Regions from separate parts of the Pseudomonas sp. NPDC087697 genome, predicted to be linked through region 1. Evidence: predicted binding sites of a transcription regulator. Region 1 holds the regulator's gene; each other region holds the start of a gene.

What was found. Region 1 encodes sigma-54, which starts transcription at its own class of promoters, with help from an activator protein. Its sites were predicted from a motif close to ANTGGCATNNANNTTGCTNT; they were not measured.
Region 2: flgB (flagellar basal body rod protein FlgB) is a predicted target of sigma-54. The motif match lies at 2,023-2,042, and genes of this name have one in related genera.
Region 3: ACIPIN_RS22280 (pilin) is a predicted target of sigma-54. The motif match lies at 5,543-5,562, and genes of this name have one in related genera.

The regions. Positions count from the first base shown of each region.
Region 1 is NZ_JBIUVW010000011.1:129,057-137,096, reverse strand. It holds gene tldD (metalloprotease TldD) at 1-1,332, shown strand, start outside; gene yjgA (ribosome biogenesis factor YjgA) at 1,381-1,905, opposite strand; gene pmbA (metalloprotease PmbA) at 2,014-3,360, shown strand; gene ACIPIN_RS11225 (HPr family phosphocarrier protein) at 3,521-3,799, opposite strand; gene rapZ (RNase adapter RapZ) at 3,815-4,672, opposite strand; gene ptsN (PTS IIA-like nitrogen regulatory protein PtsN) at 4,675-5,139, opposite strand; gene hpf (ribosome hibernation-promoting factor, HPF/YfiA family) at 5,152-5,460, opposite strand; gene ACIPIN_RS11205 (RNA polymerase factor sigma-54) at 5,572-7,065, opposite strand; gene lptB (LPS export ABC transporter ATP-binding protein) at 7,249-7,974, opposite strand; gene lptA (lipopolysaccharide transport periplasmic protein LptA) at 7,974-8,040, opposite strand, start outside.
Region 2 is NZ_JBIUVW010000048.1:38,576-45,546, reverse strand. It holds gene flgE (flagellar hook protein FlgE) at 1-351, opposite strand, end outside; gene flgD (flagellar hook assembly protein FlgD) at 383-1,111, opposite strand; gene flgC (flagellar basal body rod protein FlgC) at 1,127-1,570, opposite strand; gene flgB (flagellar basal body rod protein FlgB) at 1,574-1,981, opposite strand; gene cheR (protein-glutamate O-methyltransferase CheR) at 2,351-3,178, opposite strand; gene ACIPIN_RS24960 (chemotaxis protein CheV) at 3,224-4,156, opposite strand; gene flgA (flagellar basal body P-ring formation chaperone FlgA) at 4,241-5,002, shown strand; gene flgM (flagellar biosynthesis anti-sigma factor FlgM) at 5,152-5,478, shown strand; gene ACIPIN_RS24945 (flagella synthesis protein FlgN) at 5,527-5,994, shown strand; gene ACIPIN_RS24940 (flagellar brake protein) at 6,090-6,836, shown strand; gene ACIPIN_RS24935 (MFS transporter) at 6,894-6,971, opposite strand, start outside.
Region 3 is NZ_JBIUVW010000039.1:17,211-24,181, forward strand. It holds gene ACIPIN_RS22245 (energy-coupling factor ABC transporter permease) at 1-481, shown strand, start outside; gene ACIPIN_RS22250 (hypothetical protein) at 545-760, shown strand; gene yacG (DNA gyrase inhibitor YacG) at 770-970, opposite strand; gene coaE (dephospho-CoA kinase) at 967-1,590, opposite strand; gene ACIPIN_RS22265 (prepilin peptidase) at 1,587-2,459, opposite strand; gene ACIPIN_RS22270 (type II secretion system F family protein) at 2,462-3,679, opposite strand; gene pilB (type IV-A pilus assembly ATPase PilB) at 3,683-5,383, opposite strand; gene ACIPIN_RS22280 (pilin) at 5,610-6,020, shown strand; gene ACIPIN_RS22285 (BON domain-containing protein) at 6,334-6,690, shown strand.

The DNA of each region.
Region 1 (8,040 bases):
GCCGACCTGTATTTCCAGGGACAGATTTCCGAGTCCTGGGCGCTGGAAGACGGCATCGTCAAGGAAGGCAGCTTCAACCTCGATCAGGGTGTCGGCGTGCGTGCGCAATCGGGTGAAAAAACCGGTTTTGCCTACAGCAATGCGATCACCCTTGAAGCCCTGGGGCTGGCGGCTCGCGCCGCTCGTTCGATCTCCCGCGCCGGGCAAAACGGTACGGTGCAGGCGTTCAGCACTCAGGACGTTGCCCGGTTGTATGGTCCCGACAACCCACTGGAAGTAATGACTCGCGCCGAGAAGGTCGAGTTGCTCAAGCGTATCGACGTGGCGACTCGCGCTCTCGATCCGCGTATCCAGCAAGTCACAGTGAGCATGGCCGGAGTCTGGGAGCGCATTCTGGTGGCCTCCACCGACGGTGGTCTGGCGGCGGATGTGCGACCACTGGTGCGCTTCAATGTCAGCGTGATCGTCGAGCAGAACGGTCGCCGCGAACGCGGTGGTCATGGCGGCGGCGGGCGTACCGATTACCGCTATTTTCTCGCTGAAGATCGTGCCATGGGCTACGCCCGTGAGGCGCTGCGTCAGGCGCTGGTGAATCTCGAAGCCATTCCGGCGCCGGCCGGTACTTTGCCGGTGGTTCTGGGGTCGGGTTGGTCCGGCGTGTTGCTGCACGAAGCGGTCGGCCATGGTCTGGAAGGCGACTTCAACCGTAAAGGCAGTTCGGCCTACAGCGGTCGCATGGGTGAAATGGTTGCGTCCAAACTCTGCACCATCGTCGATGACGGCACACTGGCCGGTCGCCGTGGATCACTGAGCATCGACGACGAAGGCACCCCGACCGAGTGCACCACGCTGATCGAAAACGGCGTGCTCAAGGGCTACATGCAGGACAAGCTCAACGCTCGCCTGATGGGATTGGCGCGCACCGGCAACGGTCGCCGTGAGTCTTACGCGCACCTGCCGATGCCGCGCATGACCAACACTTATATGCTCGGTGGCGAAAGCGATCCGGCAGAAATCATCGCCTCGGTGAAGAAAGGCATCTACTGCGCCAATCTGGGCGGCGGTCAGGTCGACATCACCAGCGGCAAGTTCGTGTTCTCCACCAGCGAGGCGTACCTGATCGAGGACGGCAAGATTACCGCGCCGGTAAAAGGGGCAACGTTGATCGGTAACGGTCCGGAAGCCATGAGTCGGGTGTCGATGGTCGGTAATGACCTGGCGCTGGACAGCGGGGTAGGGACGTGCGGCAAGGATGGTCAGTCGGTGCCGGTGGGTGTCGGCCAGCCAACCTTGAAAATCGACGCGATCACCGTGGGTGGCACGGGCGGTTGATAGGTGGAGCCTGGGGTGTGCGGCGTGGCCGAACACCCCGGTCGAAGACTAACGCAGACCGCGTTGAGTCTCGTCCAGCTCACGGATGTACTTGAAGATTTTACGGCTGGAAGCAGGAGGCTTGCTTTGCGCGAGCTCATGCTGGGCCTGACGGATCATGGAACGTAGTTGCTGGCGATCCGCGTCCGGGTAGTCGACGACGAACTTTTCCAGTACGGCATCGTCGCCGGCGATCAAGCGATCGCGCCAGCGCTCCAGACCGTGGAAACGTTCGTTGTACTGGCGAGTGGAGGCATCGAGTTGGTCAAGCAGCGACAGAATGGCGCTGGTGTCCTGATCGCGCATCAGTTTGCCGATAAACATGAGGTGCCGTTTACGCGCGATATTCGCGGTGTGCTTGGGCGCGTCGCTAAGAGCCCGGCGCAAAGCGTCGGACAACGGCAGTTTTGCCAGCAAGTCAGGCTTGAGTGTTGTAAGGCGCTCGCCAAGGTCAACCAGAGCATGCAGCTCGCGTTTGACCTGGGTTTTGCTTTTTTCTCCCCCGTCGAGGGAGTCGTCGTAAGAATCAACCATGGTGGCAGTCCGCAAAGAAACGCCGCCATGATAACCAGTCGGGGGCCGCTTGTCCGGCCCGGTCGCTCGATGACCTTAACCGAAAGCAGAATTTGAGTGGAGAACAGCATGAGTGCAGTTGAAAGCGTCGGCCCACAAGCGTTGCCGGCACTGCAAGAGCAAGTCGAGCAGATCATCGCCGAAGCCAAGCGTCAGGGTGCCAGTGCCTGCGAAGTGGCCGTGTCTCTGGAGCAGGGCCTGTCGACCACGGTGCGTCAGCGGGAAGTTGAAACCGTTGAGTTCAACCGTGATCAGGGTTTTGGTATCACCTTGTATGTTGGCCAGCGCAAAGGCTCGGCCAGCACCTCGGCCAGTGGCCCCGAGGCGATTCGCGAAACCGTTGCTGCCGCCCTGGCCATCGCCAGGCACACCTCCGAGGACGAACACTCGGGCCTGGCTGACGCCGCGCTGATGGCCAAGGACTTGCCGGACTTCGATCTGTTCCACGAATGGGACATCACCCCGGAGCAAGCGATCGAGCGGGCGCTGGCCTGTGAAGCGGCGGCGTTCGCCACCGACAGTCGGATCAAGAACGCCGACGGCACCACTTTGAGCACTCACCAGGGTTGCCGCGTGTACGGCAACAGCCATGGTTTTATCGGCGGTTATGCGTCGACGCGTCACAGCCTGAGCTGCGTGATGATTGCCGAAGCTGACGGCCAGATGCAGCGCGACTATTGGTACGACGTCAATCGCCAGGGCAACTTGCTGGCCGATCCGGTCAGCATCGGTCAACGTGCAGCGCAACGTGCTGCCAGCCGCCTGGGCGCGCGTCCGGTGCCGACCTGCGAAGTGCCGGTGCTGTTTTCCGCAGAACTGGCGGGCGGTTTGTTCGGCAGTTTCCTGGGTGCGATTTCGGGCGGAAACCTGTACCGCAAGTCGTCGTTCCTCGAAGGTGCGCTGGGGCAGAAGCTCTTCCCTGAATGGCTGACTATCGATGAGCGTCCGCACCTGATGCGCGCCATGGGCAGTTCGGCGTTCGATGGCGATGGTCTGGCGACTTATGCCAAACCGTTCGTCGAGAAGGGCGAGTTGGTGTCTTACGTGTTGGGTACTTATTCAGGCCGTAAACTTGGCATGCCAAGCACCGCCAACTCCGGTGGTGTGCACAACCTGTTCGTCACCTACGGCGACGAAGATCAGGCGGCGCTGCTGCGACGCATGGGGCGCGGATTGCTGGTGACCGAATTGATGGGCCAGGGCTTGAACATGGTCACCGGTGACTACTCTCGCGGTGCGGCGGGTTTCTGGGTCGAGAATGGCGAAATCCAGTTCGCGGTCCAGGAAGTGACCATCGCCGGCAACATGCGCGACATGTTCAAGCAGATCGTTGCGGTGGGTAATGACCTGGAACTGCGCAGCAACATTCGCACCGGTTCGGTGTTGATCGAGCGGATGACGGTGGCGGGTAGCTAAACCCTTACCGTTATGAAAAAAAAAGCGCGCCACCCATTGGGTGGCGCGCTTTTTTTAATGGCCGCGATAAGGATCGCAGCCTGCGGCAGCTCCTACGGGATCAGGACTCACATGAATATCGCGTCGAACACATGTAGGAGCTGCCGCAGGCTGCGATCTTTTACTCACCTTCGCCGAAATAGTTGTTGATCAGCTCTTTCAACGCATCCAGCGCCTCCTGAGCTTGATCACCTTCTGCGTTAAGGTGGATCGTCGTTCCCTTACCGGCGGCCAACATCATCATGGACATGATGCTCTTGCCATCGACCATCTTGCTCGTGTCGGGGGTGCGGCCCACTCTGATCTCGCAGGGAAACTCCGCAGCTTTGCCCACGAACTTGGCGGAAGCGCGGGCATGCAGGCCCAGTTTGTTGATGATTTCAATTTCCAGAGCGGGCATCGCGGTGTGAATCCTTTAGCTAAGGTCGCGGTGGCGAACCTGGACGTTCTTCAGGGATTGTTGCAGGACCTGACCCAGACGTTCGGTCAGGTAGACGGAGCGGTGATGCCCGCCGGTGCAGCCAATGGCGATTGTGACGTAAGCGCGGTTGCTGGCGGCAAAGCGCGGCAGCCATTTGAGCAGGTAGCTGGAGATGTCCTGGAACATCTCTTCGACATCCGGCTGCGCAGCCAGATACTCGGCAACCGGCTGGTCCAGCCCGGATTGAGCACGCAGTTCCGGTTTCCAGTACGGGTTCGGCAAGCAACGCACGTCGAACACCAGGTCGGCATCGACCGGCATGCCCCGCTTGAAACCGAAGGACTCTACCAGAAACGCAGTGCCTGGCTCTGGCTGGTTCAAGAGACGCAATTTGATGGTATCGCGCAGCTGATACAGGTTCAGATTGGTGGTGTTGACCTTGAGGTCGGCCAGGTCGGCAATCGGCCCCAGCAGACTGGTCTCGTCATTGATGGCTTCGGCCAGCGAGCGGTTGGCGTTGCTCAGCGGGTGGCGGCGACGGGTTTCCGAAAAGCGCTTGAGCAGGGTTTCTTCGTCGGCGTCCAGATACAGCACATCACACTGGATGTGCCGGCTGCGGACTTCTTCCAACAGCTCCGGGAAGCGTGACAGATGGCTCGGCAGGTTACGCGCATCGATGGAGACGGCGACCAGAGGCTGCGCCAGTTCGGTGTGAATCAGTGCACGCTCGGCCAATTCCGGCAACAGGCCGGCCGGCAGGTTGTCGATGCAGTAGTAGCCGTTGTCCTCCAGCACATCGAGGGCGGTGCTTTTACCTGAGCCTGAGCGGCCGCTGACGATGATCAAGCGCATGGTTAGTGACCGTTCTGCTCGTCGAGGACAACCTGATACAAGGCTTCATTGCTGGTGGCGCTGCGCAGGCGATCGCGGACTTCTTTACGATCAAGCATGCTGGCGATCTGGCGGAGCAGCTCCAGGTGCGCATCGGTAGCGGCTTGCGGGACCAGCAAAACGAACAGCAGGTCGACCGGGGCACCGTCGATGGCATCGAAATCTATAGGGGCGTCCAGGTGCATCAAGGCACTGATGGGCGACTCGCAACCTTTGAGGCGGCAGTGGGGGATAGCGATGCCGTTGCCAAAACCGGTGGAACCGAGTTTTTCACGGGCAATCAGGCTCTCGAAGACATCTTGCATCTCCAGATCCGGCACTTCGCGGGCGATCAGGTTGGCAATTTGTTCAAGGGCGCGTTTTTTACTGCCGCCCGGCACGTTCACCAAAGAACGGCCGGGGGTCAGGATGTTTTCAAGTCGGATCATGGGTTGGGAGTATTAACGACCGGTTGCGCCTTGGAGCTGGCCCTGGGTCTTTTCCTTATGCTTTTTGAGTTGGCGATCCAGTTTGTCGGTCAGAGCGTCGATCGCGGCATACATGTCGTTATGCTCAGCGTTGGCAACTACTTCTCCACCGGGGATATGCAGCGTGGCTTCGATTTTCTGCAGCAGCTTCTCGACGGTCATCGTGACCTGCACGTTGGTGATCTTGTCGAAATGCCTTTCTAATCGTTCGAGTTTTTCGCCGATGTATTTGCGCAGGGGTTCGGTCACTTCCAGTTGGTGTCCACTGATATTGACTTGCATACAGCTTCTCCTTCGTTGCCAGTGCATAAGGCGGCAGGCTGGTTTACCTGCCACTAGGCTGTGTCCGAAAAGTTTTTCGAACACAACCTTGGAACGCTGTGGCGTAGCCCGCTACATCAACCGCTTGCGTTCGCTCGAAGGCGCGATCCCAAGGGACTCGCGGTACTTGGCGACGGTGCGGCGGGCCACCTGAATGCCTTGTGCCTCCAGTAAACCAGCGATCTTGCTGTCACTCAACGGCTTTTTCTGATTTTCCGCGGCAACCAGTTTTTTGATGATCGCGCGGATCGCTGTGGACGAGCATTCACCGCCTTCAGAGGTGCTGACGTGGCTGGAGAAAAAGTATTTCAGTTCATAAATACCGCGCGGGGTATGCATGAATTTTTGCGTGGTCACCCTTGAAATCGTCGACTCGTGCATGCCGACCGCTTCAGCGATGTCATGCAGGACCAACGGCTTCATGGCTTCATCGCCGTACTCAAGGAAGCCGCGCTGGTGCTCGACGATCTGGGTGGCGACTTTCATCAGGGTTTCGTTGCGGCTTTGCAGGCTCTTGATGAACCAGCGCGCTTCCTGCAACTGATTGCGCATGAAGGTGTTGTCGGCGCTGGTGTCGGCGCGACGGACGAAACCGGCGTATTGCGGGTTGACGCGCAAACGCGGAACCGACTCCTGGTTCAGCTCCACGAGCCAGCGTTCGTTGTCTTTGCGCACGATGACGTCGGGAACCACGTATTCGGCTTCGCTGGACTCGATTTGCGAGCCCGGACGCGGGTTGAGGCTCTGTACCAGTTCGATGACCTGGCGCAGTTCATCTTCCTTGAGCTTCATGCGGCGCATCAGCTGGCTGTAGTCGCGACTGCCCAGCAGGTCGATGTAGTCGATGACGAGGCGCTTGGCCTCGGCCAGCCAAGGGGTCTTGGCGGGCAGTTGACGCAGTTGCAGCAACAGGCATTCGCCGAGGTTGCGTGCGCCGATGCCGGCAGGCTCGAATTGCTGGATGCGATGCAGGACGGCTTCGATCTCGTCCAGTTCGATGTCCAGTTCCGGATCGAAGGCTTCGAGGATTTCCTCAAGCGTTTCGTCCAGGTAGCCCTGATTGTTGATGCAGTCGATCAGGGTTACGGCGATCAGCCGATCGGTGTCGGACATTGGCGCCAGGTTCAATTGCCAGAGCAGATGGCTCTGCAGGCTCTCGCCGGCGGAGGTGCGAGTGGTGAAGTCCCATTCGTCGTCATCGTTGCTCGGCAGGCTGCTGGCGCTGGTCTGGTAAACGTCTTCCCAGGCGGTGTCGACCGGCAGTTCGTTAGGGATGCGCTCGTTCCAGTCGCCTTCCTCGAGGTTATCCACCGTGGGGGCGGTTTCCTGGTAGGTGGGTTCCTGGATATCGGTGTTGGGTTTCTGCTCGATGTTGTCCGCCATCGGGTCGGCGTTATCGAAGTCGTCGCCTTCTTCCTGGCGTTCGAGCATTGGATTGGACTCCAATGCCTCCTGGATTTCCTGTTGCAGGTCCAGGGTCGACAATTGGAGCAGGCGGATGGCCTGTTGCAGCTGCGGTGTCATCGTCAGCTGCTGGCCCATTCTCAAGACTAGCGATGGTTTCATGGCAGGGGCTTAACACCTTAATTCGCCGGCGCACATGCGCCATCCACTACAGGGCGCGTGAGCGCCAAACATAAGCAAATTATATGCCTGAAACTGAAGTGTTTGCCTAGAGCGCTGTAACAATAAAAACGTATAGTTTTTATTGGGGCAAGCGCTCCGGCGACTGACCAGGCACCTCAGTGCTTACAGGCGGAATTCATGGCCCAGGTACACTTCCTTGACCAGGTCGTTGGCCAGGATGGTTTCAGCGTCGCCTTCGGCGATCAGTTGGCCATCGTTGACGATGTAAGCGGTTTCGCAGATGTCCAGGGTTTCGCGGACGTTGTGGTCCGTGATCAGCACGCCGATACCCTTGGCCTTGAGGTGATGAATGATCTGCTTGATGTCGCCCACCGAAATCGGGTCCACGCCGGCGAACGGTTCGTCGAGCAGGATAAATTTCGGCGCTGTGGCCAGGGCACGGGCGATTTCCACGCGGCGACGTTCGCCACCGGAAAGGCTCATGCCGAGGTTTTCGCGGATGTGGTTGATGTGGAATTCCTGCAGCAGGCTTTCCAGCTCCTTGCGACGACCGGCCTTGTCGAGCTCCTTGCGGGTCTCGAGGATGGCCATGATGTTGTCGGCGACCGAGAGTTTGCGGAAGATCGACGCTTCTTGCGGCAGATAGCCGATACCCGCTCGTGCACGACCGTGCATCGGCTGGTGGCTGACGTCCAGGTCGTCGATCAGTACGCGCCCCTGATCGGCCTGGACCAGGCCCACGATCATGTAGAAGCAGGTGGTCTTGCCGGCGCCGTTCGGGCCAAGCAGGCCGACGATCTGGCCGCTGTCGATCGACAGGCTGACGTCACGCACGACCTGGCGGCTCTTGTAGCTCTTGGCCAGATGCTGAGCTTTCAGAGTTGCCATTACTGGGCCTTCTGCTGGTCGGTTTTCTGCTTCGGCTGGATGACCATATCGACCCGTGGGCGCGGC
Region 2 (6,971 bases), on a different contig from region 1:
AGTGTTGGTAACGTAGCCGCTTTTGTCGACCTTGAACGTACCGGCCCGGGTGTAGGACTCCGAGCCGTTGTTGCTCAGGGTAAAGAAGCCAGAGCCGTTAATGGCCATGTCCAGCACGTTACCGGTGTTGCTGATATCACCTTGGGTAAACTGCTGGGAAACGTTGGCCAGGCGTACGCCGCTGCCGACGACTTTACTGCCGTTACCCAGCTTGGTTGCCGAGTAGACATCCGAGAACTCTGCGCGGGAGGACTTGAAACCGGAGGTCGCGACGTTGGCGATGTTGTTGCCGGTCACGTCCAGTTGTTTGTTGGCGGCATAGAGACCGCTAAGGCCGATATTGAAAGACATATTCCACTCCTTTGTGCCGCGTTAGCCGGCTCTATATACCAATGGTTTGAACTTTGGACAGGGCGATGGAGCCCAGGCCTGCAAGGTTCAGCATCAACTCGCCGCCGGTTTGACTGATGGTCACGCTGTTGACCGTTGCTGGCAGGTAGGTGGCCAGGTCGGTCGCCGTGCCGTTGACCGGGGCATTGGCCTTGAAGGTGTACGTGCCCGCCGGGACCAAAGTGCCGCTACTGTCCTTGCCGTCCCAACTGAAGCTGGCACTGCCCGCGGGCTGGCTGCCCAGATCGAGGGTTCTCACGACGTTTCCGCTTGAGTCGCTAATCTTCACCGTGCCATCGGAGATCGACGATGTCAGATTGACCGTACCGGTCAGGCCTTTGCTCGCGTCGCTGATCTGGGCAGTACTGGTTTGCGCAATCACCGAACGCCCCACCAGAGAAGAAGCCTGCAAGGCCTGGGAAGAGTTGAAATTACTGGCCAGGGAACTCACGGTCGTGTTGAGGGAGGTGATCCCTTCAAGGCTGCTGAACTGCGCCAGTTGAGCGACGAATGCGCCGTTGTCCTGCGGTGAAAGCGGGTTCTGGTTCTTTAGCTGGGTCACCAGCAATTGCAGGAACGCGTCCTTGCCCAACGCCTTGCTGCCGGTCGCGCTCTTGGTTGCTGCCGCCAGGGTATTGGTGGTCGAACTGCTGGTCTTGACCGAAGAGTTCGCCAGGATGTCGGTCATGCTCAGGCTGCTGGTGGTATCGGTAACACTCATCGAAGTCGCCCCTTATCACTGACCGAGGGTCAGGACCTTCTGCATCATGGTTTTGGCGGTATTCATCATTTCCGCGTTGGTCTGGAACGAACGACTGGCGGAAATCATGTCGGCCATTTCCTCAACCACATTGACGTTGGGGTAATAGACATAACCCTTGGCATCAGCCGCCGGATGGTTCGGCTCGTAGCGTGCTTCGAGGTTGCTTTGATCTTCGACTACACCAAGCACCTGCACGCCCTGGCCTGCGGCATCCTGGTTCTGGAACAGCGAACCGCTGCCACCGGACTGGCCGCCCTGGAACATGGTGGCGAACACCGGGTGACGGGCACGGTAGGTCTGATCGATGCTCGAAGAGACGGTCTCGGCGTTGGCGATGTTACTGGCGACGGTGTTCAAGCGAGTGGTTTGAGCACTCATGCCGCTACCGGCAATGTTGAAAACACTGGACAGAGACATTGATTACTCCCCGCGCAGGGCTGATACCAGCCCTTTGAATTTGCTGTTGAGCAACGTGAAGCTGGCCTGGAAGTTGACCGCGTTTTCCGCGTAGTTCGACTGTTCCAGCTGGGCGTCCACGGTGTTTTGGTCAATCGACGGTTGCATCGGCGTGCGATACAGCAACGACTCGTCACCACTGCTCAGACCTTGGGCTTCGATATGACGGCTATTGGTCATGTTCAGAGCAAAGGTGCCGTTCTTGTTCTTGTCGTTCTGGGCGGCCAGCACCGACGAGAAGTCCAGATCCCGAGCCTTGTAGTTCGGGGTATCGGCGTTGGCAATGTTGTTGGCCAGGACTTCGGCACGCTGAGCGCGGAAGCCCAGGGCTTGTTCGTGGATACCGAGCGCTTTATCGAAGCTGATGCTCATGTCGGAAACCTTTGGGTGACCTGATTTTTCGTAACAGGGTTATAGCAAGCCCCGTGCCACCTTATAAAACCCCTGTAAACCGGGGCTTTGCGGGCGGCGGCAAAGCGGCAATGCCAGAAAAGCGGCAACGGATTTCCGTCGCATGCCGCTTTTCTGCCGCTTGTTAACGATCACTGAGGAGCAATGTGGGAGCGGGCTTGCTCGCGAAAGCGTCGTGTCAGTCGACATTTACTTTGACTGGCATACCGCCTTCGCGAGCAAGCCCGCTCCCACATTGAACAGGTGTGGTTCCGAAGGAATTTGGCACGCATAAAAAAACGGGAGCCCCTGAGGACTCCCGCTTTTTATGCAGCACCGACTACCGACCAATCACTTCGCCTGGTAGATGATCCCCGGGCTGCACTGGACCATCTGATAGTGATCCGGCAAACCGTTCAGCGCTTCGGAAGCACCCAGGAACAGATACCCGCCAGGCTTCAGCGTGCTGTGAATGCGCATCAGGATGTCTTTCTTCACTTCGGCAGAGAAGTAGATCAACACGTTGCGGCAGAACACGATGTCGAACTTGCCGAGACTGGCGTAGCTGTCCAGCAGGTTGAACGAGCGGAACTCTACCCGACTCTTGATCGGTGCCTTGATTGCCCAACGTCCCGGCCCTTTCGGATCGAAGTAACGTTGCAAGCGCTCCGGCGAAAGACCGCGACCGATCGCCAGGCTGTCGTACTCGCCGGTCTTGCAGTTGGTCAGCATGGTCCCGGACAAGTCGGTCGCAACGATCTGCACCCCCATCTTCAACTGACCCATATTGACCCGCTCGAACTCATCGATCGACATCGACAGCGAATACGGTTCCTGTCCGGACGAGCAAGCCGCCGACCAGATCCGCAGACGCTGTCCTGGACTTGCCTTGATGGACTCGGGCAGCACTTTGTTCTTCAGGACTTCAAACGGATAGGTGTCGCGAAACCAGAGGGTTTCGTTCGTCGTCATCGCGTCCACCACCATCTCGCGCAAACCACTGCGCGGTTGGGTCTGAATGCGCTGAACCAACTCACCCAAGGACTTGATGCCTTGCTGTTCCATCAGTTTGTTGAGACGGCTCGACACCAGATACTGCTTGTTTTCACCGAGCAAAATGCCACAGGCTTTTTCCAGGAAGACCCGGAACTGTTCAAAATCCAAATTACCCGTAGACAATGATGCCGCCTCTTAAATCGTGTTGACCGCCAGGAGCGAAAGCCACTAGCTGTTGTCTGCTGCTTTGATCCGGTCGACTACCCGGGATGCCAGGTCATCAGGACGGAATTTGGCAAGAAAGTCATCGGCACCGACTTTCTTCACCATCGCCTGATTGAACACACCTGACAACGAAGTATGCAGGATGATATGAAGCTTTTGCATGCGAGGGTCGTTGCGGATCTCGCTCGTAAGGGTGTAACCGTCCATTTCGGGCATTTCGATGTCGGAAATCATCATCAAAAACTCTTCTTCCGGCTTCTTGCCCTCGTCGACCAGTTTGCGCAGGTAATCCAGCGCTTGCCGGCCGTCGTTCAACGAAACGACTTCAACCCCCACCGTCTGCAAGCAACGCGTGATCTGCTTGCGCGCCACCGACGAGTCATCGACCGTCAGCACGCGCAAGGAAATCGCCTTGTGCTGGGTTTCGACATCTATCACGCCAGCCGAAATCACATCCGAGGTCGGCGCCACTTCCGCCAGGACCTTTTCCACGTCGATGATTTCGACTAACTGATTGTCGACTCGAGTCACAGCGGTCAGGTAATGATCACGACCCGTGCCCTTGGGCGGTGGATGGATCTCTTCCCAGTTCATGTTGACGATCCGCTCGACCGACCTCACCAAAAAACCCTGGGTCTTGGTGTTGTACTCCGTGATGATTACGAAGGGATTGCTTTGATCCTGCAACCCGCCTGAGCCGGTCGCCATTGCCAGATCCAGAATCGGAATGGTTGCCCCCCGAATATTCGCCACACCGCACACGACAGGACTGGATTTGGGCATCAAGGTCAGTTTGGGGCATTGCAGCACCTCCCGAACCTTGAACACGTTGATCCCGTAAAGCTGCTGGCCGTCGAGACGGAACAGCAACAGCTCCAGGCGATTCTGCCCTACCAGTTGCGTGCGCTGGTTTACCGAATCCATTACACCAGCCATGCCCAGACTCCTACACCACCAACGCTAAGTGTGTTGCGACGCACATTCATCACTAAACGGCACGGCGCTTGCTTTTTAACTGTTATGAACGCAAAAACGACATTTTCCCGACGCCTGACATCAATGTGCCGCAAATTTTTGGGCGCTATATCAGCCGTATGCCTGTTGAACGCTGGCAGCCCTGCCCTTGCTGACCCGGTTACCTTGCCTGATCTACTTATCGGCGTCACTCAGGGCTTTCTTGAATTCACCGTAGAAGACTATCTGGCCACGAGTCAAACCGAAGGGCGCTACGAAATCGAGGTCAACAAACTCGATCCGCGCATGCACATGCCGGCATGCGACAAGGAATTGACAGCGACACTGGAAAGTCCGGCCAGGCCTATAGGCCGGGTTACGGTGAAAGTCCGTTGTGATGGCGCCTCCCCCTGGACCGTCTTCGTACCCGCTCAAGTCCGCCTGTTTCGCGAGGTCGTCACCACCACTCGCCCCCTCAATCGGACCGGGATCATCGAGCCTTCAGACGTGATGCTGCGCGAGCGCGATATCAGCCTGATCAATCAGGGATATCTGACAAACGTCGATCAAGCCATCGGACAAAAACTTGCCCGACCAATGGTCATCGATCAAGTCATTACCCTCGTTCATCTGGAGCAGGCAGAAGTCGTACGCAAGGGCGATCAGGTAGTCATTACCGCCCGCAGCGGCACACTCAGTGTGCGGATGCCGGGCGAAGCGCTGTCCAATGGCGGTCTGAACGAGCAGATTCGGGTCAAAAACCTCAACTCCCAACGGGTCATCAAGGCGCAAGTCATGGCCCCGGGCCAGGTGGAAGTCTCTATGTAGATAACTGGCGCACAACCGTCCTGTTCCCTAAACTGTGCCTCACGCAGGGCAAATACCGACGCGCCCGAGCTCATCAATATTGAGCCTAAAGTTTTTCCGGGTATGGCCGAAAACATGGCAAGCGTCCAAATTCCCAGAGGTTTTTTATCATGGTCATCGATTTCAGCCGTTTAAACAGCTCCCCCACGCTCGCAAGCAGCACGCGGACCAGCGTCAGCAAGGAAACCGGCGATGCCGGCAAATCCGCGCCGCTGAGTACCTCGACCGAACAGGTCAGTGCCACCCAAAGCGGGGAATCGGTACACCTCAGCAATGAGGCTCAACAGTTGCAGAAGATCACTGACAAGCTGCGCGATCAGCCTGCCGTCGACAACGCCCGCGTGGCCGAGTTGAAAGCAGCGATTGCCGATGGCAGCTATAAAGTCGACAGCAACCGTGTAGCCAGCAAACTGCTCAACTTCGAAGCCCAGCGCTAGCCAAAGGCCTGCGCCAGGCTTTTGGACGCTTAAAACCCAAGGCCAGCCATGCACGACACTAATTTACTGCAACTGATCACCGATGACTTTGCTCCAGCTCAACAGTTGCTGGAGCTGCTGAAGACCGAATCCCTCGCCTTGCACGGCCGCGACATGCCGCTGCTCGAAGACATTCTGGCGCAGAAACAGGCACTGATCATTCTGCTGGAACAGCATGGCCGCAAACGCAGCGAAATACTCGCGAGCCTGAACCTGCCTGCCAGCCGCGCAGGCCTGGAACAGTTCGCCACCCAATCAAGCATTGGCGATCAGTTGCTGACCCAAAGCGACGCTCTGACCCAACTCCTTGCAGATTGCCAAGCCGCCAACGAACTCAATGGCCGCTCGATCCAGCTGCAACAAGCCACCACCGCCAATCAGCTGAAAATCCTCAACGGTGGCGAGCCTCCAGCGCTTTATGACGCCCGTGGATCAACCTCCATGCTTGCGAAGCCGCGCGCGCTCAGTCAGGCTTGAACTCATAAATCAGCGTGCTCTATCAAGGCGCGAAACATGCTGGCAGAATGCTGGCTCTTGCGTGTGACCGTATTCTGTCTGGAGATTGATAAACCGTGTTCAACGCCTTAAGCGCGGAAGATGCTCCGCAGCCACCCAAGGTGCTCAGCACCCCGTTGGAAATCACCGGCAACCTGCGAATGCTGCAAGAGAGCCATGATCCCCTGATCATCACGTTCCACGAGCGCAGCCAGCGCTTTCAGAGCTACCTGATCGATATCGATCGCGAAAGCAACATGATTGCCCTGGACGAAATGATCCCTCGCGATGGCGAGCGTTTCCTGCTTGCCGGTGAAGCTTTCCGGGTTGAAGGCTTTCATGATGGCGTACGCATTGCCTGGGAAAGCAACGGCACACTGACCATCGACGAATCCAATGGCAGCCGCTGCTACCGTGGCACGCTGCCCGATGAAGTGGTTTATCACCAGCGTCGCAACGCGTTTCGCGCCGCCTTGAAACTGGCACAACTGGTGAACATCGAACTCGGTGGCGATAAGCTCAAAACCCCCGTCAGCGGCAAACTGCTGGACATCTCGGCGACAGGTTGCAAGCTGCGCTTTGCAGGCGACATCACCAGCGGGCTTCAGCTGGGTCAGGTCTATGAACGCTTCATCGCCGCCCTGCCCTTCGGCAGCATGACGGCACCGGTCGAACTGCGTTATCTGCATCACGAAGAGAGAATCGACACCACCTTCGCCGGCGTACGCTTTCATAACATGAGCGGACTGGTGCAGCGTCAGGTCGAACGATTCGTCTATCAGTTGCAACGCGAAGCGCGCCGCTTCGACAAAGACGATTTCTGATCCACACGCGTGAAAAAACGGGCAGTCCCTTTCGGTGACTGCCCGTTTTTTTTGCCTCTACGGTCTGGCCTCGGTAAAACTTTGCGGGCGCTCCGGCCCAGGATCATCCGGCTTTTCGTCAGAGTCGCCAGCGTC
Region 3 (6,971 bases), on a different contig from region 1:
CATTATCGGCATGACAGCGGTGACGTTGCTTCTGGACTGGCCGCTGGCGATTGTCGGCGGGCTGGTTGCGCAGGTGGGGCTGGTGCTGCTCGGGCGTCAGGACTTGGTCGCGATGGGGGTCAATGGCACGTTGCTGATTCTGTTACCGGTGCTGGTCACCGAATGCTGCGCGATCCTGGTGGAGCGAGCGCAACCGCGTAATCCCTTTGTGTATATTTTTTGCTCGGGCTTTTTTGCCGCCGGGCTCTCGGCGTTGCTCTGCCTGCTGGTGGGGCTGGGGTTGCTGTGGTTCGACGAGCGTTTTGCGATGCCGGAGTGGCTGGAGGATTTTGTCGGTTACCTGTGGCTGATCATTTTTCCCGAGGCGTTTATCAACGGTATGGTGATCAGCGCGTTGGTGGTGTTCTGCCCGGATTGGCTGGAAACGTTCAATCGGACCCGTTATTTGTCGGCGCCGTGGAAGGACGACGATAAGCCTTGATCCATATCAAATGCTCAAATCGCCTGCGATCCCATGCTCTGAAAAATCTTCGGGAGCAGCGGCATGAGCATTTACGAATGGGCAAGGCAGGAGTTGCGCAACAGTCTGGAATCGGCGCAGGAAGCTGGGTTTGAACCGGGTTTGACCCTGCGCGCCTTGCTCAGTGCGGTGGTGCAGCAGAGCAAGGACGTACGCAGTGTCGAGGATCTGGCCGATGAGTTGCAGTTTCTGGCGGAGAATCTCGATGACGGCCAGGACTACGGGTTCATGCGGCCCTGATGGTGGGGATCAGTGACGCGGGTCGAAGTCTTCTGAAAACAGATCATCTTCAGCGTCCGGGCTGACCGGAATCTTGTGTTCTTCCGACGCCCAGGCGCCCAGATCGATCAGTTTGCAACGGTCCGAGCAAAATGGCCGGAAGGTGCTGGCCTCGCTCCATTCAACTGGGGCGCCGCAGGTTGGACATTCGACGACAGGGGGTTGGCTCATGACTGGCCTCCACGCAAAGTAAGGTAAAAGTGATGCAGGCGTTCGACTTCGCTGTGCAGCCAGGCGAGGTCGCGGTCGTTGACCACCACATCGTCGGCATGGCTGATGCGGTCCTGACGGCTGGATTGGGCCTTGAGGATCGCCTGAACCTGCTGTTCGCTGGTCTGGTCGCGCTGCAAGGTTCGTTCAATCTGTAAGTGTTCTGGCGCATCGATCACCAGCACTCGTTGGGTCATGGCGTACTGCCCGGACTCGATCAACAGCGGCGACACCAGAATTGCATAAGGTGATTGTGCGCGTGCCAGGTGAGCGGCGATTTCCTGAGCGATCAACGGATGCAGCAACGCTTCGAGCCAGCGGCGTTCCTCGGGTACTTCAAAGATCAGTTTACGCAGTGCAGCGCGATCCAATTGGCCGTCGGCTTGCAGTACGTCGGCACCGAAGTGCTCGGCAATCTGTGCCAGCGCCGGGCGACCGGGTTCGACCACCCAGCGCGCGGCATGATCGGCATCCACCGCATGCACACCCAGATCGATGAAATGCCGGGCAGCCGCGCTTTTGCCGCTGCCGATGCCACCGGTCAGGCCGAGAATCCAGGGTTTTTCCACAGGGGTATTCATTTGAAACCGACAAACTGCCAATAGAAGTCGGTTATTTGACCACCCCAGAGCAAGGCAATCCAGCCGGCAATTGCCAGATACGGTCCGAAGGGGATCGGCGTCGAGGTTTTGGCCTCTTTCAGGCGCAGCAAAATCACTCCCCCCACGGCGCCCACCAGCGATGAAAGCAGGACCGTCAGCGGCAGAATCTGCCAACCGCCCCAGGCACCGAGCAGCGCCAGGAGCTTGAAGTCACCGTGACCGATACCTTCCTTGCCGGTCATCAGTTTGAACAGCCAATACACCGACCACAGCAGCAGGTAGCCGGCCACCGCGCCCCACATCGCCTCATGCAAGGATACGAAGAGCTCGAAGCTGTTGACGATCAACCCCAGCCACAACAACGGCAACACCAGCACATCCGGCAGCAATTGGTGGTCGGTGTCGATCAGACACATCGCCAGCAACCCCCAACTCAAGACCAGCACCCACGCCGCCTGCCAGCCGAAGCCGAAGTGCCAGGCGACAAACGCCGACAGCACGCCGCAGGCCAGTTCGGTCAAAGGGTAGCGGACGCTGATCGGCGCTTTGCAACTTGAGCATCGGCCGCGCAGTGCCAGATAACTGAACAGCGGAATATTTTCCCAGGCGCGGATTCGATGAGCACAATGCGGGCACTGCGAGTGCGGCAGTATCAGGTTGTAGGTCGGGCCCGGTGCTTCGCTCGGCAAACCCAATATGTCCTGGGCTTGTTGCTGCCAGTCGCGCTCAAGCATTTTCGGCAGGCGCCAGACCACCACGTTGAGAAAACTGCCGATCACCAGCCCGAGCACTAGCGCGGTGATAACAAACGCCAGTGGGTAACCGGCCATAAATTCACTCAAGGGCATGTTCAGATCGCTGTGCCGAGTTGGAAAATGGGCAGGTACATGGCAACCACCAGCCCGCCGACAATGACACCGAGCACCACCATGATGAACGGTTCCAACAGGCTGGTGAGGTTGTCGACCATATTGTCGACTTCAGCTTCATAGTAGGTCGCAACCTTGTCTAACATGTCGTCCAGTGTGCCGGATTCCTCGCCGATGGCGGTCATTTGAATCGCCATGTTGGGGAATACCCCGCTGGTGCGCATCGAGAAGTTCAACTGCATGCCGGTGGAGACATCTTGCTTGATGCGCAAGACCGCCCGTTTGAACACGATATTGCCCGTGGCGCCCGCTACCGAATCCAGGGCTTCGACCAAGGGCACGCCAGCGGCGAAGGTGGTCGACAGCGTGCGGGCATAACGGGCCACCGCCGATTTGTAGAGCAGTGTGCCGACTATCGGCAGTTTCAGCAGTTGAGTGTCCAGCCAGTCGCGAAAGCGTTGTGAGCGTTTGAGGGCGTGGCGAAAGCCCAGATACCCGACGATCAGGCCGCCCAGCAACAGCCACCACCATGCCTGCATGAACTCGGACAGACCTATCACCATCAGCGTGAAGGCCGGGAGTTCTGCACCAAATCCGGAAAACACCGACTGAAATTGCGGGACCACTTTGACCAGCAGAATGCCGGTGACGATGAGCGCGACAAAGACCACGGCCAGCGGATACGTCATGGCTTTTTTGATCTTGGCCTTGAGGCTTTCGCTTTTTTCCTTGTAGGTCGCAATCCGCTCCAGCAGTGTGTCGAGAGCGCCGGCCTGCTCGCCCGCGTCGACCAGATTGCAATAGAGCTCATCGAAGTACTGCGGCTTTTTACGCAGCGCGGTGGCGAAGCTGTTGCCAGCGGCGACTTCCTGTTTCACCTCGTCCACCAGCTTGCGCATGTTCGGGTTGTCGAAGCCCTCGCCGATGATGTCGAACGACTGCAGCAGCGGCACTCCGGCTTTCATCATGGTCGCCATTTGCCGGGTGAAGAGGGCAATGTCCAGCGCCTTGATACGTTTGCCGACACCGAACAGCGAAGTGGTTTTTTTCCGTACCTTGCCGGGGTTGATGCCTTGTTTGCGTAGCTGCGCCTTGATCAAGGCCGGGTTATGACCACTCAGCTCGCCGGTTATTTTGCTGCCTTTCTTGTCGGTGCCTTCCCAGGCGTAGACGCTGACCTTGATTGCTTTGACCGCCATGACTCAATCCTTGGTGACCCGGTTGATTTCTTCAAGGCTGGTGACGCCCTGCATGGCCTTGAGCAGGCCCGAGGTGCGCAGGTCGTTGAAGCCGTCCTTGCGCATCTGGGTATCGATTTCCAGAGAATTGCCTTCAGCCATGATCAGCCGTTGCAGCTGCGGGGTGTTTTTCACCACTTCATAAATACCGACTCGCCCTTTGTAACCGTTGTTGCAGTGTTCGCAACCGGCGGGTTCGTAGATCGTGAAGGAGCCGATGCGCTCCCGAGGGAAGCCTTCCTTGAACAGTGTTTCGTCGGGAATCGAGAGGGCTTTTTTGCAGTGGCTGCATAGCTTGCGAGCCAGGCGCTGGGCAATGATCAAGTGCACGGCAGTGGCGATGTTAAATCCCGGGATGCCCATGTTGTGCAGCCGGGTCAGGGTTTCAGCCGCGCTGTTGGTGTGCAGGGTGGAAAGCACCAGGTGCCCGGTTTGCGCAGCCTTGATCGCAATTTCGGCGGTTTCCAGGTCGCGGATCTCGCCGACCATGATCACGTCCGGGTCCTGGCGCAGGAACGCACGCAATGCCTGAGCGAAGTCCAGGCCCTGCTTTGGATTGACGCTGACCTGGTTGATGCCTTCCATGTTGATCTCTACCGGATCTTCAGCGGTAGAGATATTGATGTCGACGGTATTGAGGATATTCAGTCCGGTGTACAGCGACACGGTTTTCCCTGAACCCGTTGGCCCGGTAACCAGAATCAGCCCTTGAGGTTGCTTGAGCGCCGCCATGTACAGGTCTTTCTGATCGGGCTCGTAACCCAGCGCGTCGATGCCCATCTGTGCGCTGGAGGGGTCGAGAATCCGGATCACGACTTTTTCGCCCCACAACGTTGGCAGGGTGTTGACCCGAAAATCGATGGATTTGCTTTTCGACAGGCGCATCTTGAGCCGTCCGTCCTGAGGTTTGCGGCGTTCCGAGATGTCCAGGCTGGCCATCACTTTCAGGCGTGCGGCGATGCGGTTGGCCAGTTGAATCGGCGGTTTGGCGACTTCGCGCAGCATGCCGTCGGTCCGTACCCGCACCCGGTAGGTATTTTCGTAGGGTTCGAAATGCAGGTCCGAGGAACCGCCCTTGATCGCGTCCAGCAACATCTTGTTGACGAAGCGCACCACCGGGGCATCGTCGGAATCCTGGCCGGTGATGGCGTCCTGGTGCCTGTCGTCGATGGTTTCAATGTCCAGACCTTCGAGGTCGACGTCGGGCATGTCTTCCAGACCCGAACTGGGGCTGTCGAAGAATTTGTCGATGGCGTCGCTGAGCTTGTCGTCTTCGACCAGGATCGCTTCGGTGGTGAGGCCGGTGCTGAACTGGATATCGTTGATCGCCTGGTGATTGCTCGGGTCGGAAATGCCCACGAACAGTTTGTTGCCGCGCCGCCAGAGCGGCAGGACATGGTGCTGGCGAATCAGCTTTTCGCTGACCAGATCTTTGGGCTGGGAGTCTTTGTCGAGACAGTTGAGGTCGAGGAATGCCACGCCGAAATGCTCAGAGGCAACTTCCGCGACCTGGCGGCTGTTCACCAGTTTGTTTTGTACCAGATAGCTGACCAGGGAAATGCGATTGCGGTGGGCTTGCTGATCCGCCTGTTGCGCGCTTTGGTCAGTGAGCAGTTCGGCCAGCACCAATTGCTTGGCCAGACCGCTGAGGGCAATGTCATTCATTCGAATACCAGACACAGACAGTTCGAGACTTATAGCCTAGTCAACGGATGGAACCCCACCAGCGCTCTTGAGGTGACAAAAAGTGTCAGATAGTGCGGTTCCTCGGGGTTTGCGCCGGGCTATTGCCGATCCGACACCCTGTAAGCAGGGGGCGAAGGGCTTGGCATGTGCTGTGCTTTGACTGGTTCAGGACATGAGATTTCGCCTCATGCATGGAGCCTGTTCTATGAATAATCAAAAAGGTTTTACCCTCATCGAGCTGCTGATCGTGGTGGCAATCATCGGCATTCTGGCGACGTTCGCGCTGCCGATGTATTCCAAATATCAGGCGCGGGCCAAGGTGACGGCGGGGGTGGCGGAAATTTCGGCGCTGAAGGTGCCTTTTGAAGACATCATCAATCAGGGCACTGACCCGACGCTGGCGCTGATCAACGGTACGGCAACTACCGGTAACTGCACGATCACGGCATCGGGTACTGCCGCCACTGGTGTAGGCACTATTGCTTGCACGATTCTCAATGCGCCAGGGCCGGTGCTTGGCAAAACCATCACGCTCACGCGGTCAGCAACGACTGGCTGGAGCTGCGGGACCACGGTATTGCAGGACTACGCGCCCAAGGGTTGCACGGGCGTCTGATCTTGCATCGACGCATCAATGCCTCGCCTCTGCGGACGCGGGGCATTTTTTGTTCACTGTTCGGTGGTCTGACGGTGATTCGAGAACATCCCGGCAATTCTGGCTCTGAATCTTCGATAAAAACCGCAACTTGCATGTCAACAACGCTCGGGTCATGCATTTTGCATGATTCCAGGGTTTTGATTTTTTTATAACGTGTTGATTTGTATCGGGTTATTGGGTTGTCGGATGTTGGCACAGCCTTCGCACTCTCTCTATTAGCCCTGCTGAGAAGGCATGCAGCAGACTTTTTGGAAGAACAGGAGTTACTCGCATGAAAAAGTTCGCTATTGCTGCCGCAACTGCTACCGCTCTGACCCTGACTATGGCCAACGCTGCATTTGCGCAGACCACTCAAACCACTCAGTCGCCGATGGTGGTCGCTACCGGTGAAGTGACCAAGGCCGAGGAAGCTACTTCCGATACCTGGATCACCACTAAAGTGAAAAGCGATCTGTTCACCGAGAAAGGTATTCCTGGCTCCGACATCAAAGTCGAAACCAACAAGGGCGTTGTCTCGCTGTCGTCGACAGTAGCCCTTACCAAGGCTCAAAAGGACACTGCAGTGGCCATCACCAAAAAAATCAAAGGTGTCAAAGGCGTTTCGGCTGATGGCCTGATGACCCAGTAAGACTCAAGGCTTCTCGCCTGAACCGGGAGAAGGTGCGGCAGGCGGGCCGAGTCATACGCCTGCCGCCACTTTAGAGTTCATGCGACCGACTACAAGGATGTGGTCATTGCAGGCCCCGACATTCGTGTCGGGGCCTGTTTTATTTGGGTGAAGGGATCTAATGAACACCGTAGAACCAATGTGGGAGCGGGCTTGCTCGCGAAGAGGCCATAACATTCAGCATCAATGTTGAATGTTAGTCCGCCTTCGCGAGCAAGCCCGCTCCCACATTAAATCGTCGT